2 linked regions of the Saccharophagus degradans 2-40 genome follow. The protein of the gene in region 1 interacts with the protein of each later gene in a pairwise test. Links are inferred from orthologs where the notes say so. Each region holds a gene or a part of one and is shown in the gene's direction. Other genes may lie near its edges. The genes, in order: eno and rpe.

Region 1 (6,539 bases):
GGCGGTATGAACGTATTAGAGTCGAAAGACTTGGCATTGCGCACCGCAGAGGCTTACGTAAACGTTACCCAAAAGTTGGGTATTCCCTACGTATTTAAAGCGTCTTTCGATAAGGCCAACCGCTCTTCTATTAACAGCTATCGCGGCCCAGGGATGGAAGAGGGCTTGCGAATTTTTCAAGCGGTTAAAGATGAGTTTGGTGTACCTATTATTACCGATGTGCACGAATGTGATCAGGCTGCCCCGGTTGCCGAAGTGGTAGATGTTATACAACTGCCTGCATTCTTAGCGCGTCAAACAGATTTAGTAAAAGCCATGGCGGCAACAAATGCGGTAATTAATGTAAAAAAACCACAGTTTTTAAGCCCTGGTCAAATGAAAAACATAGTAGAAAAATTTGCGGAAAGCGGTAACGAGAAAGTTATTTTATGTGAGCGCGGCGCATGCATGGGCTACGACAACCTTGTTGTAGATATGCTGGGCTTTCGCACAATGAAAGAAGTAAGCGGCGGTTTGCCGGTTATTTTTGACGTGACTCACTCGTTACAGTGCCGCGATCCTTTAGGTGCAGCTTCAGGTGGGCGCCGCCATCAAACCGCAGAGCTAGGTCGTGCAGGTATAGCTGTAGGCATAGCTGGTTTGTTTTTAGAGGCTCACCCCAACCCAGCAGAGGCCAAATGCGATGGCCCAAGTGCGTTGCCGCTAGAGCAACTCGAAGCATTTTTAACACAAATGAAAACAGTGGATGATGTAATTAAAGGCTTACCCCCTTTAGACATTCGCTAGAACCCTTTTTAGTTAAAGTAAAGTAGGAAAGAGATCGTTATGAGCAAGATAGCTAACGTTATTGGTTTTGAAGTAATGGATTCACGTGGTAACCCAACGGTTATGGCGGAAGTAGTATTGGAATCTGGTGTTGTAGGCACTGCCTGTGCTCCATCAGGTGCATCTACAGGTTCGCGTGAAGCGTTGGAATTGCGCGATGGCGATAAAAGCCGTTACTTGGGCAAAGGCGTATTAAAAGCCGTTGCTAACATCAACGAAACCATCAAGCCATTATTGGTTGGCAAAGATGTAGCCGCTCAGCGCGAGTTGGACGACATTATGCTTAAAGCAGATGGTACCGAAAACAAAGCTAACTTGGGTGCGAACGCAATTTTGGCAGTGTCTTTGGCTGCTGCAAAAGCTGCTGCACAAGACAAAGGTATTCCTTTGTACGCACACATTGCCGACATTAACGGCACGCCAGGCAAATACACCATGCCTGTGCCAATGATGAACATCATCAACGGTGGTGAGCACGCCGATAACAACGTTGATATTCAAGAATTCATGATTCAGCCTGTATCTGCGCCAAACTTCACCGAAGCATTGCGCATGGGTGCTGAAGTATTCCACAGCTTGAAAAAAGTATTGGCTGGCCGCGGCTTAAACACTGCAGTGGGTGATGAAGGTGGTTTCGCTCCTAACCTTCCTTCTAACGAAGCCGCTCTTGAAGCCATTGCCGAAGCTGTTGCAGCTGCTGGTTACAAGTTGGGCGAAGAAATTACCTTGGCCTTGGATTGTGCATCATCTGAATTCTACAAAGATGGCGTATACGACATGTCTGGCGAAGGTAAAAAATTCTCTCCAGAAGAGTTCGCCGATTACCTTGCAGAACTTGCTTCTAAGTACCCAATTTTGTCTATCGAAGACGGTATGGACGAGAGCGATTGGGACGGTTGGAAAGTTCTTACCGAGAAAATCGGTAGCACTTGTCAGTTAGTGGGTGATGACTTGTTCGTTACCAACACCAAAATTTTGAAAGAAGGCATTGATAAGAGCATTGCTAACTCGATTCTTATCAAGTTCAACCAAATTGGTTCTTTGTCTGAAACATTAGACGCAATCAAAATGGCGCAAGAAGCTGGCTACACCGCAGTTATTTCTCACCGTTCTGGCGAAACCGAAGATACCACTATTGCTGATTTGGCCGTGGCTACTGCAGCGGGCCAAATTAAAACAGGTTCTTTGTCTCGTTCAGACCGTGTTGCTAAATACAACCGTTTGTTGCGCATTGAAGCTGAATTGGGTGAAAAAGCTCCTTACCGTGGCCGCGCTGAATTCAAATAATTGCGCCCATGCCATTTATGGCTAGGTAATAAAAAGCCGGCAATTTAAGTTAACGCTTGATTGCCGGCTTTTTTGTTTTACCATGCCTTAAAAATGCTATGCTTCTGCTTGTTTTAGGTGTGTTGGCGCAGGCTAACTGGTTGTTTGCATCGCGCTGTTATGTAAGTTTTTGGTAGGTTTGTTCATGAAGTGGCTCGCCATTATTTTAGTTGTTGCGCTTTTAGCTCTCCAGTATAGGCTGTGGATGGGCGAGGGTAGTATTGCCAGCGTGGTGAGTTTAAATAGAGAAATTGCCAAGCAGAAAGAAGAAAACGCGCGCCTGCGTGAACGCAACAGATTACTAGCAGCCGAAGTGGATGCATTGAAGCAAGGCAAAGATGCTATAGAAGAAAGAGCCCGCAACGACATGGGCATGATAAAAGAAGGCGAAACATTTTTTATGATTGTGGACGAAACAGACAAAGACACGAAAAAAAATAAAAAATGATCGTGCTTTAATTCGTCGCAAGCCGTGTGATACCCGCGCTAACCTATTTAATTTAATGCAGCTTACACTAGAGATATTTCTTTGATCGCGCCAAAGCAAAATACAATTTCGCAACATCGTCAGCTTTGGGCTGTTATTCCCGCATCGGGCATTGGTGCTCGTATGGGGGTTGGTATCCCTAAGCAATATTTATTGCTGTGTGGCAAAACCATTTTAGAGCATACCCTTCACAAAATAAGTCAGGTAGAAAACCTAAGCGGCATCGTTTTAGTGCTAGACGCAAACGACCAATACTGGCCCACCCTTAACTGCAATAGCATTCCCAACCTGCATGTGGTGAATGGCGGCGCTAGCCGTGCGCAATCGGTTAAAAATGGGTTGAGCTATATAGCAAAACAAATAGCCAATAACACTGCCAATAACACAGGCCAAGACCAAGAAGTAAAAGTGTTGGTTCACGATGCGGCACGCCCCTGTGTAAATGTAAAAAATATAGAAACACTTGTGGCGAGCTGTGAGCAGGCGAACCAAGGTGGAATATTGGCAGCGCCCGTGGCAGATACCGTAAAACGTGCGGTTGAACAGGGCGAGGCGCCTGCAGTGCAGGCAACAGTAGATCGCTCTTTGTTATGGCTAGCACACACGCCGCAGTATTTTGAATTGCACTGCCTACTCAATGCGCTAAACCACTGCGAGCAAGCGGGGCTAGAGGTAACCGATGAGGCATCTGCAATTGAGCAAACCGGTGGGCAGGTATTATTAGTTGCCGACGGTAAAGACAATATTAAAATAACGCTGCCAGAAGATATGCTGGTAGCAGAAGCAATTTTAGCGAATCAGTTAAAACAGGGTACTTAGATATGCGCATAGGTCAGGGGGTTGACGTTCACGCCTTTGGGGATGGCGATAAAATAGTAATAGGTGGTGTAGTTATACCCTACGAGCGCGGTTTAGTGGCGCACTCCGATGGCGATGTATTGCTACACGCACTTTGCGATGCTTTGCTTGGTGCAGCGGCCTTGGGGGATATTGGCAAGCACTTCCCCGATACCGATAGCGCCTATAAAAATGCATGCAGTCGCACTTTGCTGCGCATGGTTTATAGCAAACTAAAAGCCAAAGGCTATAGTTTGGTAAATGCCGATATGACCATTGTGGCACAAGCGCCTAAAATGGCACCGCATATTAGTGATATGCGCGCAAAAATTGCAGAAGACTTAGATACCCACATAGATAATATTAACGTTAAAGCCACCACCACAGAGCAACTCGGCTTTAATGGACGTAAAGAAGGTATCACCGCACTTGCAACCGTACTAATTAAATAGCTTTGTACAAATATACTTAAAGCACTTTCATCCGCACCGTTCTAGCCAATTGGCTAGTGCTATAGAGAATACAATTTAATGAGTTTTAATTTAGATTTTGCCTACGCCCAAGGGCAGCCCACCCAGACTGCCACCTTCCGCCAATTAGCGGAGGATTTTATTGTAGATGAGCAGCTAGGCTTTGAATTTAGCGGTGAAGGTGAACACCTATATGTTCAAATTAAAAAAACAGGCGAAAACACGCAATACGTTGCTAAACAACTGGCGCGCTACTTGGGGGTTAAGCCGGTTGCGGTTGGCTTTAGCGGCCTGAAGGATCGTCACGCTGTAACTACCCAGTGGTTTAGCGTGCAATTGCCGGGTAAAAATATTGATATCGACTGGGCTGACTTTATCGAAAAAACGCAGCTCAATGTGGAAGTATTACAGCAAGGGCGGCACAGCGCCAAATTGCGCCGCGGTCAGCATTTATGTAACGATTTTGTTATTACTTTGCGCGATATTAGCCAAAGTGATGACCTAGAAGCGCGATTGCAAACTGTAGCGGCCAACGGTGCCCCCAATTATTTCGGTGAGCAGCGTTTTGGTATTGATGGCGGTAACCTTGCGCGTGCGCAGGCGTGGTTTAGTGGTGAAGACCCCATTCGCAACAAAAACATGCAGGGTATTATTTTATCTGCTGCACGCTCCTACCTGTTTAACCTAGTGCTTAGCGAGCGAATAAAGCAAGACAATTGGCTAGCGCCGATGGACGGCGACCCCGCAGAAGTACCAACTGGCCCACTATGGGGCCGCGGCCGACCTAAATCGACCGATGCATTGCTAGAGCTAGAAAACGAAGTACTGGCCCACTTGGACCTATGGCGAGATAAGCTCGAGCACAACGGTTTAAGCCAAGAGCGCAGAGATTTAGTGCTTAAGCCTCGTTCATTCTCGTGGCAGTGGCAAGACAATGCCTTGGTACTTAGCTTGTCGTTGGCCCCTGGGCTATATGCAACATCGCTGTTGCGTGATGTATTGCTATTGAATAACGTTTCAGCAGAACAATACGCCCCTCCTGCAGCCTAAAAACACGCCAACTTGTGGTATAGTTCGGCGGTTTTGTTTAACTGCCGCGCGGCTTGTGCTTATACTAGCCGCGCTTTATCAATGGACGCTAGCGCTTAGCAGAAGTCGCTAGCCCATTTGCTTTGTCGAGAGGGTGAAGTGGATCGATTAAAACTAGAAGGCGTGGGGATGACCTCTAAACGCACTCGTGACCGTTTGGTCGAGCGTTTGCTCGAGCAAGGGGTAACTAGTCAGTTTGTGTTGGAGTTAATAGCCAATACGCCACGGCATTTATTCTTAGATGAAGCGCTTTCCCACCGCGCTTATGAAGATGCGTCCCTCCCTATAGGCTTCGGCCAAACCCTTTCCCAGCCCTACATTGTTGCCCGAATGACCGAAATATTGCTCGGTGCCGCTGGCGACCCCAAGCGCGTGCTCGAAATAGGCACTGGCTCTGGCTACCAAACCTGCATTTTGGCGCAAGCCGTTGAACATGTGTGGAGCGTGGAACGAATTAAGCCATTGCAGGACAAAGCAAAACAGCGCTTAAGGCACCTAGGGCTAAATAATGTCACCTATAAGCACGCGGATGGCGGCTTCGGTTGGCCCGAGCAGGGGCCCTTCGATGCAATTCTTTCTGCCGCGGCACCTCGCGATATTCCTAAAAGTCTGCTACAGCAATTGGCGCACAATGGCGTGCTGGTTATCCCCGTGGGTGCTGATGAGCAGGTGCTTACCCTAGTGATAAGGGATGGCGAAGAAGACAAATTCATAACCCAAAAATTAGAACCTGTTAAGTTTGTACCACTACTATCTGGAGTAACACGTTAAATGAGTGAGCAGCGCACAAAAAAGGATTACGCCTTAATTGCCTTAAAAGGCATGGCTATGGGGGCTGCAGATGTGGTGCCGGGGGTGTCGGGTGGCACTATTGCTTTTATTACAGGGATATATGACGAGCTGTTAGGCTCTCTTAAAAAAATCGGCCCAGAGGCCGTGGTAGTACTATTTAAACAAGGTATACCTGCTGCTTGGAAACACGTTAACGGTAATTTTTTAGCCGCATTGTTTGTGGGTGTTTTACTTAGTATTAAAACCTTTGCGGGTATTGTGGGTTACTGTTTAGAGCATTACCCGCTATTAGTGTGGGGTTTCTTTTCTGGGTTAATTCTCGCGTCCGTTGTACAGCTGTATAGGCACGAAACCCACTGGAAATGGCTGGATTTAGTGCCTTTTTTATGCGGTGTGGCCTTTGTGGTGGCCATTGCAATGGCAAAGCCTGCGCATTTGCCTGGGCACAATTGGGTACTGTTTCTCGGTGGTTTTGTGGCTATATGCGCAATGATTTTGCCGGGTATCTCTGGCAGCTTTATTTTGTTGTTGGTTGGTCTTTACCCTGTGTTTCTTGCTGCGATTAACGAGTTCAATATTGTCGCGCTTGGAGCGTTTGCTGCGGGCTGTGCCTGCGGTTTAATGGTTTTCTCGCGCATACTCTCTTGGCTGCTTGCACGCTTTCGGCGCACAACGTTTGCTACATTGTTGGGCTTTTTGGTTGGTTCGCTTTA
Region 2 (6,516 bases), 630 kb from region 1 along the record:
AGCGCGAATACCGAGTTACACATGCAAATACGTACCGCAATGATACTGGCGGCGGGTGAAGGCCGGCGAATGCGCCCGCTTACCCTCACAACCCCCAAGCCACTGCTAGTGGCGGGCGATAAACCACTTATAGAGCACCACATTTGCAAGTTGGTGGCGGCCGGCATAACGCGCATTGTTATTAACTTGGCGTATTTGGGCAGTAAAATTGAGCAGGCGTTAGGTTGTGGGGAGCGCTTTGGTGCCCAATTGCTGTACTCCTACGAGCCCAATCCGCTGGAAACGGCTGGTGCTATTAATCACGCGCTGGACTTGTTGGGCAGCGAACCTTTCTTACTTGTAAATGGCGATATATATACCGATTTAGACTTCAACTTGTTATGTGCAGCGCCTCTGCCGGCCAATATGCTGGGCCGGTTGGTGCTTGTGACCAACCCATCGCACAACCCTAGTGGTGACTTTGAAGTGCTTGCCGACGGCTTGCTGGCAGCAAAAGGGGCGGGTGGTACGGCTGCGACATTTAGCGGTGTGAGCATTTTGGCGCCCGAGCTAATTCGCACTTATCCGCAGTGCCGAGAAACATTCCCTTTGAAAGAAGTATTCGATTACGGCATTAAGCGCGGGGTGCTGCAGGGGCAAATCTACTCGGGGTGGTGGACCGATGTGGGCACCCCAGAGCGACTGGCGCAAATTAATGCGCTGCTTAATAAGTAGCAGAGGCGTGCTGTTACAAATACGTCAGTCAAAACAGGTCTTTTTAGTTTTTTAACCTTAGGTGTTCGAACCTAAGCGCTAAAACCCGCCACTTAAAACAATAAAAATAATTGAATCCAAATACTCCCCCATACGCATCTAAAGATTAAATAGCGCGGTACTCGCGCAAATGGATTATTCATAAAGGTTTACTTCGGGAGAATCGGCATGGCTGTTGCCAATCATTTAAATTTAAGGGTATTACCGCGCGGCTTAGTTAGGGTTGTTGCCGCATTTATGTTGTTTGTTGGGCTTGCCGCTGCGGCGATTGCTGAAAATCGCGTAACTAAAGTAGTGCCTATAGAGGCTGTGGAAGCAATTACCTTAACCGGTGCTGCAGAGTTAATTATTCGGCAGGGTGAAGCTGCGAGTTTGGAAGTGCGCGCACCCGTGGATGTGCTTGCAAATATTAAGGTGGAGCAAGCTGATTCGCGACTGATACTGGGGCAAAAACAAAGCAAATCGTTTTGGTCGTGGTTTGGCTCTAAAAACGAAAGTAGCGACGTTACATTTATTGTAACGGTTAAAAATCTATCGGCCTTAAATGTGGCGGGTGCAGCAAGGGTTCGGCTAGATTCGCTCAACAGCCCTCAGCTAATGCTCGAGCTAACTGGCGCCGCCCAAATGCATATAGGCAACGCGGTGCTAGAGCGTTTACAGGTAAACCTTACCGGAGCGAGCCGTTGTAATATCGATGCGCTAAGTGCTCACTTCACTGGTATTCAGTTGGTGGGTGCTTCGCAAATGCAGGTGAATGGTGGCGATACCGTTGAATTGAATGTGGAATCTGTGGGGGCGAGTCGATTGCGTGCAGATGCTTTCAAAGCTGTGACAGCCAAGGTGCACGCGGTGGGGGCTTCGCAGGCAACGGTATATGCAAGTAAAGCATTAACTGCCAACGCAACGGGCGCGTCTAATATTCGCTATGCGGGGGAGCCTGTTAATGTTCAGGCAGACACTGCCGGGGCAAGTAAGGTGGGCAGCCTGTAGAGTATGGCAGCTTAGCCAGCTGCCATGTTGTAGCCAGATGTTTTGGTGTTGCCAAATCGGTTAAGCATGGAAAGTATGGTGTTTTCTTTGTGTGCGCAGTGAGTAAGCAGCGCGTAAATTTTGCCGTACTCGCCTGCATAAGCAAGGCCATCTTCACGGTAGTGAAACTGCATATAAAATTCGTGGATGGTTTTGCCTGTAACCTGCATATCCGCAGCAAAAATGGTAAATATACGCGCGAGCTGAGGAATATTTTGTGCTTCAAGCTGCAGCTGTGGGTAATAGTCCCTGTTAGATTTCATTATATGAGAAAGAATAAATGACTTATTCTCCATAAGTATTTCTTTTGCTTCCTCGCTTCTGAAACCTGCCTCTTTGATGCTTTCTATTAGCTGTGTCAAATGATTGTGGCTTAATTCGAAGTCCATTAAATTACTCATTCCCACCTCTTGTGTATCTACAAATTAATTGTCTATAAAACCAACAGTTGTGGAAAAGTGTAGTCGTAGAGTGAAGGCCGTGCAGTGGCTGCAGGCCTTGTAGTTAGCCGGTTTTTAGAACAATTAGCAGCAAAAAAAGGCTGCGCGCAAAAAAACTGGTTTTATCCACTGCTTTGGCATCTAACTCCTTTGCGCCAGTGCTAGCCATCAATTTCAACACCCTTCGCATACTTGTTTAAAAAGCCGCGCACACGACGGGTTAATCTGTTTTCTCCTTCCTGCCAGTTTGCCGATGGCTCGAGCAATTTGGATTGATGGTAATGGGCAATGCGGTTTTTCTTGGCGGCCATTTTGCGTTGGTCGGGTTCTGTTGCATCTAAAACGTGGTCGCCAAAAAAGATATCCATCACGGGTAGCGAGCGGTCTGTTAAATATTCCGTTAGGTTGTCATCTGCCCCTTCTATACCGTTGCGAGCATTTACCATAATAAGGGCTCGAATTGGGCGGTCGATAATTGCTGTCGCTCGGGATCGGCCGCCACTAGGTAGGTTGTTTGGGCGGCTAGTGGAAAGTTGAGATAAATATTGCACCGAACGCGAAGCCCCCACACCGTGAGCAAGAATCACAATATTGTATTGGCCGCGCTTGTTTAGGTAGCTCATAGCCGCTTTCATCCGCTCAATGACGATTGGCTCGGTAGGAGGAGGGGTTGGCTTAGAGGGCGGCGTTGTATCGCCTGATGGCCTAGCTGGCGGCGGTGTTTCGGCAGGATTAGGCAGCGAAATAGACAGTGTGGACCAGCCGTGATCTGGCAAAGATTGGCGCAATGCGCGAATGGTGTAGGGCCAGTCGGCGGTTTGCCCTTCGCCGTGCACAATCAAAATGGCGCCAAATGGGTTGCCGCTCCTATCAGGCTCCCAAAGCGAGATGAATTTCTCGCCTGCGGCATTTAGCCAAACAATGGCATCTTCGCCGAGCTCTTCTGAGAGCAAGCGTTCGGCTTGTTTGTTGGTGTCGGGTACGGCTCTGGGTGGTGGCGGCTTAGGTTTAGTCTGTTCTTGCTGGGCTGTGTCTTCCTCTTGGGCCAGTGCTAGATGTGATGTAGCGCTAAAGCATAGGGTGATGATAAGGGCGCGTGAGAAAAAGTGGTTTAGGCGTATCTTCATATTAAGTACAATGCTTTTACATTTATATTCTTAAGTATTGGTACACAGATGAGCATCCCGCAAGCGAAACGCGACTTTAAAATTGCCCCATCCATACTTTCTGCCGATTTTGCCCGTTTAGGCGAAGAAGTTGATGCCGTTTTAAAGGCAGGAGCCGATTTTGTACATTTCGATGTAATGGACAACCACTACGTGCCTAACCTCACGTTTGGCCCTATGGTGTGTAAGGCGCTGCGCAATTACGGTATTACCGCACCTATCGATGTGCACCTTATGGTAGACCCTGTAGATGATTTGGTGAAAACCTTCGCCGATGCGGGCGCTACCTATATTTCGTTCCACCCCGACGCTTCGCGCCATGCCGATCGTACCGTTAAACTTATTCGCGATTTGGGCTGCAAGCCGGGCGTTGTGCTTAACCCTGCAGTAACCCTTGAATCGGTTAAGCACCTGCTTGATCAAGTAGATATGTTGCTGCTTATGTCGGTTAACCCTGGGTTTGGTGGACAAAAGTTTATTCCTTACACCTTAGATAAGTTAAAAGAGGCGCGTGCACGCTTGGATGACGCTGGCTTAGAGGCGCGTTTAGAGGTAGATGGCGGCGTGTCGACGGCTAACATTGCCGATGTGGCGCGGGCGGGTGCCGATACCTTTGTTGCCGGTTCCGCTATCTTCGGCGCGCAGAATTACGAGTCCGTAATTAAGCAAATGCGTGATACACTCGCTCAGCTATAAGCAGCTCTCAATTGAGCTTCTATTTGGGCTAAGGCGTTTGTTTTAGCCTGAGCTTCACTCAAATAACTTGGTTTTGTAAAAATAGTCCCATGTGTATATGTCATAACCTTTCTCAATGCAGCAATTTACGTGTTTTACCCCGCCGTTGGTGGCGATGGCAAGGCTAATGCCACCCCTGTTTACAAGCCGTTTGGTAAAACAACTTTTTTGAGATTACATTATGACTCCTGAACTATTTGCTCAATATTGCGACGAGGGTTACAACCGTATTCCGGTAACCCGTGAAGTGCTCGCAGACACAGAAACACCGCTTTCCGCGTACCTTAAATTGGCCCATGGCCCATACACCTACTTGTTTGAATCTGTGCAAGGCGGTGAAAAATGGGGGCGTTATTCCATTATTGGTTTACCAGCTAAATATCGGCTTGAGGTGCGCGGTCGCACTGTTACTGAATTCAGTGGTAATGAGGTTGTTGCTACTGCAGAAGCTGCCGACCCGCTCGATTATGTATCGGCATTCCAAAAGCGATTTAATGTCCCCGAGCTTGAGGGCTTACCGGTATTTTCTGGCGGGCTTGTAGGTTATTTTGCTTACGACTGCGTGCGCTACATAGAGCCCAAGCTGTACCCCAGTGTGCCACACGATGAAATAGGTACTCCCGATGTACTGCTTATGGTGTCGGACGAACTACTGGTTTTTGATAACCTGCGCGGTAAGTTGCATTTAATTGTGCACGCAAACCCAGAAAACGGTGAAACCTTTGCGAGCGCGCAGGCGCGGCTAGATGCATTGGAAGCCGGTTTACAAAAAAGTTTACCCGCCTTGGCTAGTCATGTAACTACTGAGCAGGCGATGGGCAAAACCCGCTGCGAGGCAGACTTTGTGTCCAGTTACGGCGAAGAAAACTTTAAGCGCGATGTCGATAAAATTAAAGACTACGTATTAGCTGGCGATACGATGCAGGTTGTGGTGTCGCAGCGTATGAGCCTGCCTTTTACTTCCGAGCCGCTTAATTTATACCGCGCATTGCGCTGTTTAAATCCGTCACCTTATATGTACTTTCTAAATTTGGGTGACCACCATATTGTGGGCTCCAGCCCAGAAATTTTGGCTCGCTTGCAAAATAACGAAGTGACGGTACGGCCTATTGCAGGTACACGTCGGCGCGGTTACAGCGATGCAGAAGACAAAGCCTTAGAAAAAGAATTGGTTAACGACCCCAAAGAGATCGCCGAGCATCTTATGCTTATCGATTTGGGGCGCAACGATGTAGGTCGTGTTGCTCAAGTAGGAACAGTCGACCTCACCGAGAAGATGGTCGTTGAGCGCTTTTCGCATGTTATGCACATTACTTCTAATGTAACCGGCCAGCTAAAAGAGGGCTTGGATGCAATGGATGTGCTGCGCGCGACTTTGCCAGCGGGTACCTTGTCTGGCGCGCCTAAAATCCGAGCAATGGAGATTATTGACGAGCTAGAGCCGGTTAAGCGCGGTATTTATGGCGGGGCAGTAGGTTATTTATCATGGAAAGGAGATATGGATACTGCCATTGCTATTCGCACCGCTGTTATTAAAGATGAAAAGCTTTATGTGCAGGCTGGCGCCGGTGTGGTGGCCGATTCTCAGCCAGCACTAGAGTGGAAAGAAACCATGAACAAGGCGCGGGCAATATTTAGCGCAGTAGATTGGGTACAGAAGTAGCCTTTCGCGCATGTTTAGGTAAACGCGTAGCCAAAAAGTGCGAGCCGTACATATTTATTTGGTACACTTGGGCAGTTAGACAAGGTGACACAAGGAATGCGTTAGCATTAACACCTTTAAATCGACGATAGAGGACAGGTTTTGGAGCAGAAGGTTGCTAATATAGCTGGGGCAAAGGCATCCAGCGATGCGCGTATCGAAAAAATGTCGGAGATTCATCGGTTTAGCCATGCTGAGCTAGATAGCCTTAAAATTTTGTACCCCAGCGGTGCAAACGATCTTCGTCTTAAGGTTTTTCGCGATTTGCGCACTCGGGTATACGCAAGCGCGCCGGGTAAAAACTTTACCTGTATGGTTACGTCGGTTGTGCCAGATGGCGGTTGCACCTATGTGGTTAACAACCTAGCTGCCGCAATTGCACTGGATAAAACCCGCACTTCTCTAGTAGTCGATTGTAACTTCTACGCGCCATCTGCCGACTCGCTTATTGTTACCGATACCGATGTAGGGTTAACCGATTACTTAGATTCGGCAGACATGGGCGTTGAATCGATAGTTTATGCTTCGGGTATTCCTCGCGTGCGAGTGATTCCTGCTGGTGGCAATACCGAAGGCGCGACTGAGCGTCTTTCCTCTATGCGTATGCATGCTTTTTTGGATGAGCTAAAAACGCGTTATTCTGATCGCTATATTCTTATTGATGCACCTGCAGTGGGTGAGTACGCGGCAG

What was found.
Region 2: the proteins of eno (region 1) and rpe interact in binary tests that used the Escherichia coli proteins (3 or more experiments, as listed by UniProt). The link is inferred for Saccharophagus degradans 2-40 from one-to-one orthologs.

The regions. Positions count from the first base shown.
Region 1 is NC_007912.1:1,595,349-1,601,887, forward strand. Bases 1-2,968 are described here. They hold eno (phosphopyruvate hydratase), read left to right. Parts: upstream 1-825; coding sequence 826-2,112; downstream 2,113-2,968. Other genes in these bases: kdsA (3-deoxy-8-phosphooctulonate synthase), read left to right, coding at 1-786; ftsB (cell division protein FtsB), read left to right, coding at 2,297-2,599; ispD (2-C-methyl-D-erythritol 4-phosphate cytidylyltransferase), read left to right, coding at 2,681-2,968. In the rest of the region: more of ispD, read left to right, coding at 2,969-3,457; ispF (2-C-methyl-D-erythritol 2,4-cyclodiphosphate synthase), read left to right, coding at 3,460-3,927; tRNA pseudouridine(13) synthase TruD, read left to right, coding at 4,006-4,995; SDE_RS06560 (protein-L-isoaspartate(D-aspartate) O-methyltransferase), read left to right, coding at 5,164-5,805; SDE_RS06565 (DUF368 domain-containing protein), read left to right, coding at 5,806-6,539. UniProt on the Escherichia coli protein: Catalyzes the reversible conversion of 2-phosphoglycerate (2-PG) into phosphoenolpyruvate (PEP). It is essential for the degradation of carbohydrates via glycolysis.
Region 2 is NC_007912.1:958,627-965,142, forward strand. The notes cover bases 2,296-5,240. They hold rpe (ribulose-phosphate 3-epimerase), read left to right. Parts: upstream 2,296-3,397; coding sequence 3,398-4,084; downstream 4,085-5,240. Other genes in these bases: SDE_RS03960 (alpha/beta hydrolase family protein), read right to left, coding at 2,384-3,349; trpE (anthranilate synthase component I), read left to right, coding at 4,305-5,240. Also shown: N-acetylmuramate alpha-1-phosphate uridylyltransferase MurU, read left to right, coding at 22-714; SDE_RS03950 (GIN domain-containing protein), read left to right, coding at 922-1,743; SDE_RS03955 (hypothetical protein), read right to left, coding at 1,755-2,183; more of trpE, read left to right, coding at 5,241-5,786; SDE_RS03975 (XRE family transcriptional regulator), read left to right, coding at 5,928-6,516. UniProt on the Escherichia coli protein: Catalyzes the reversible epimerization of D-ribulose 5-phosphate to D-xylulose 5-phosphate.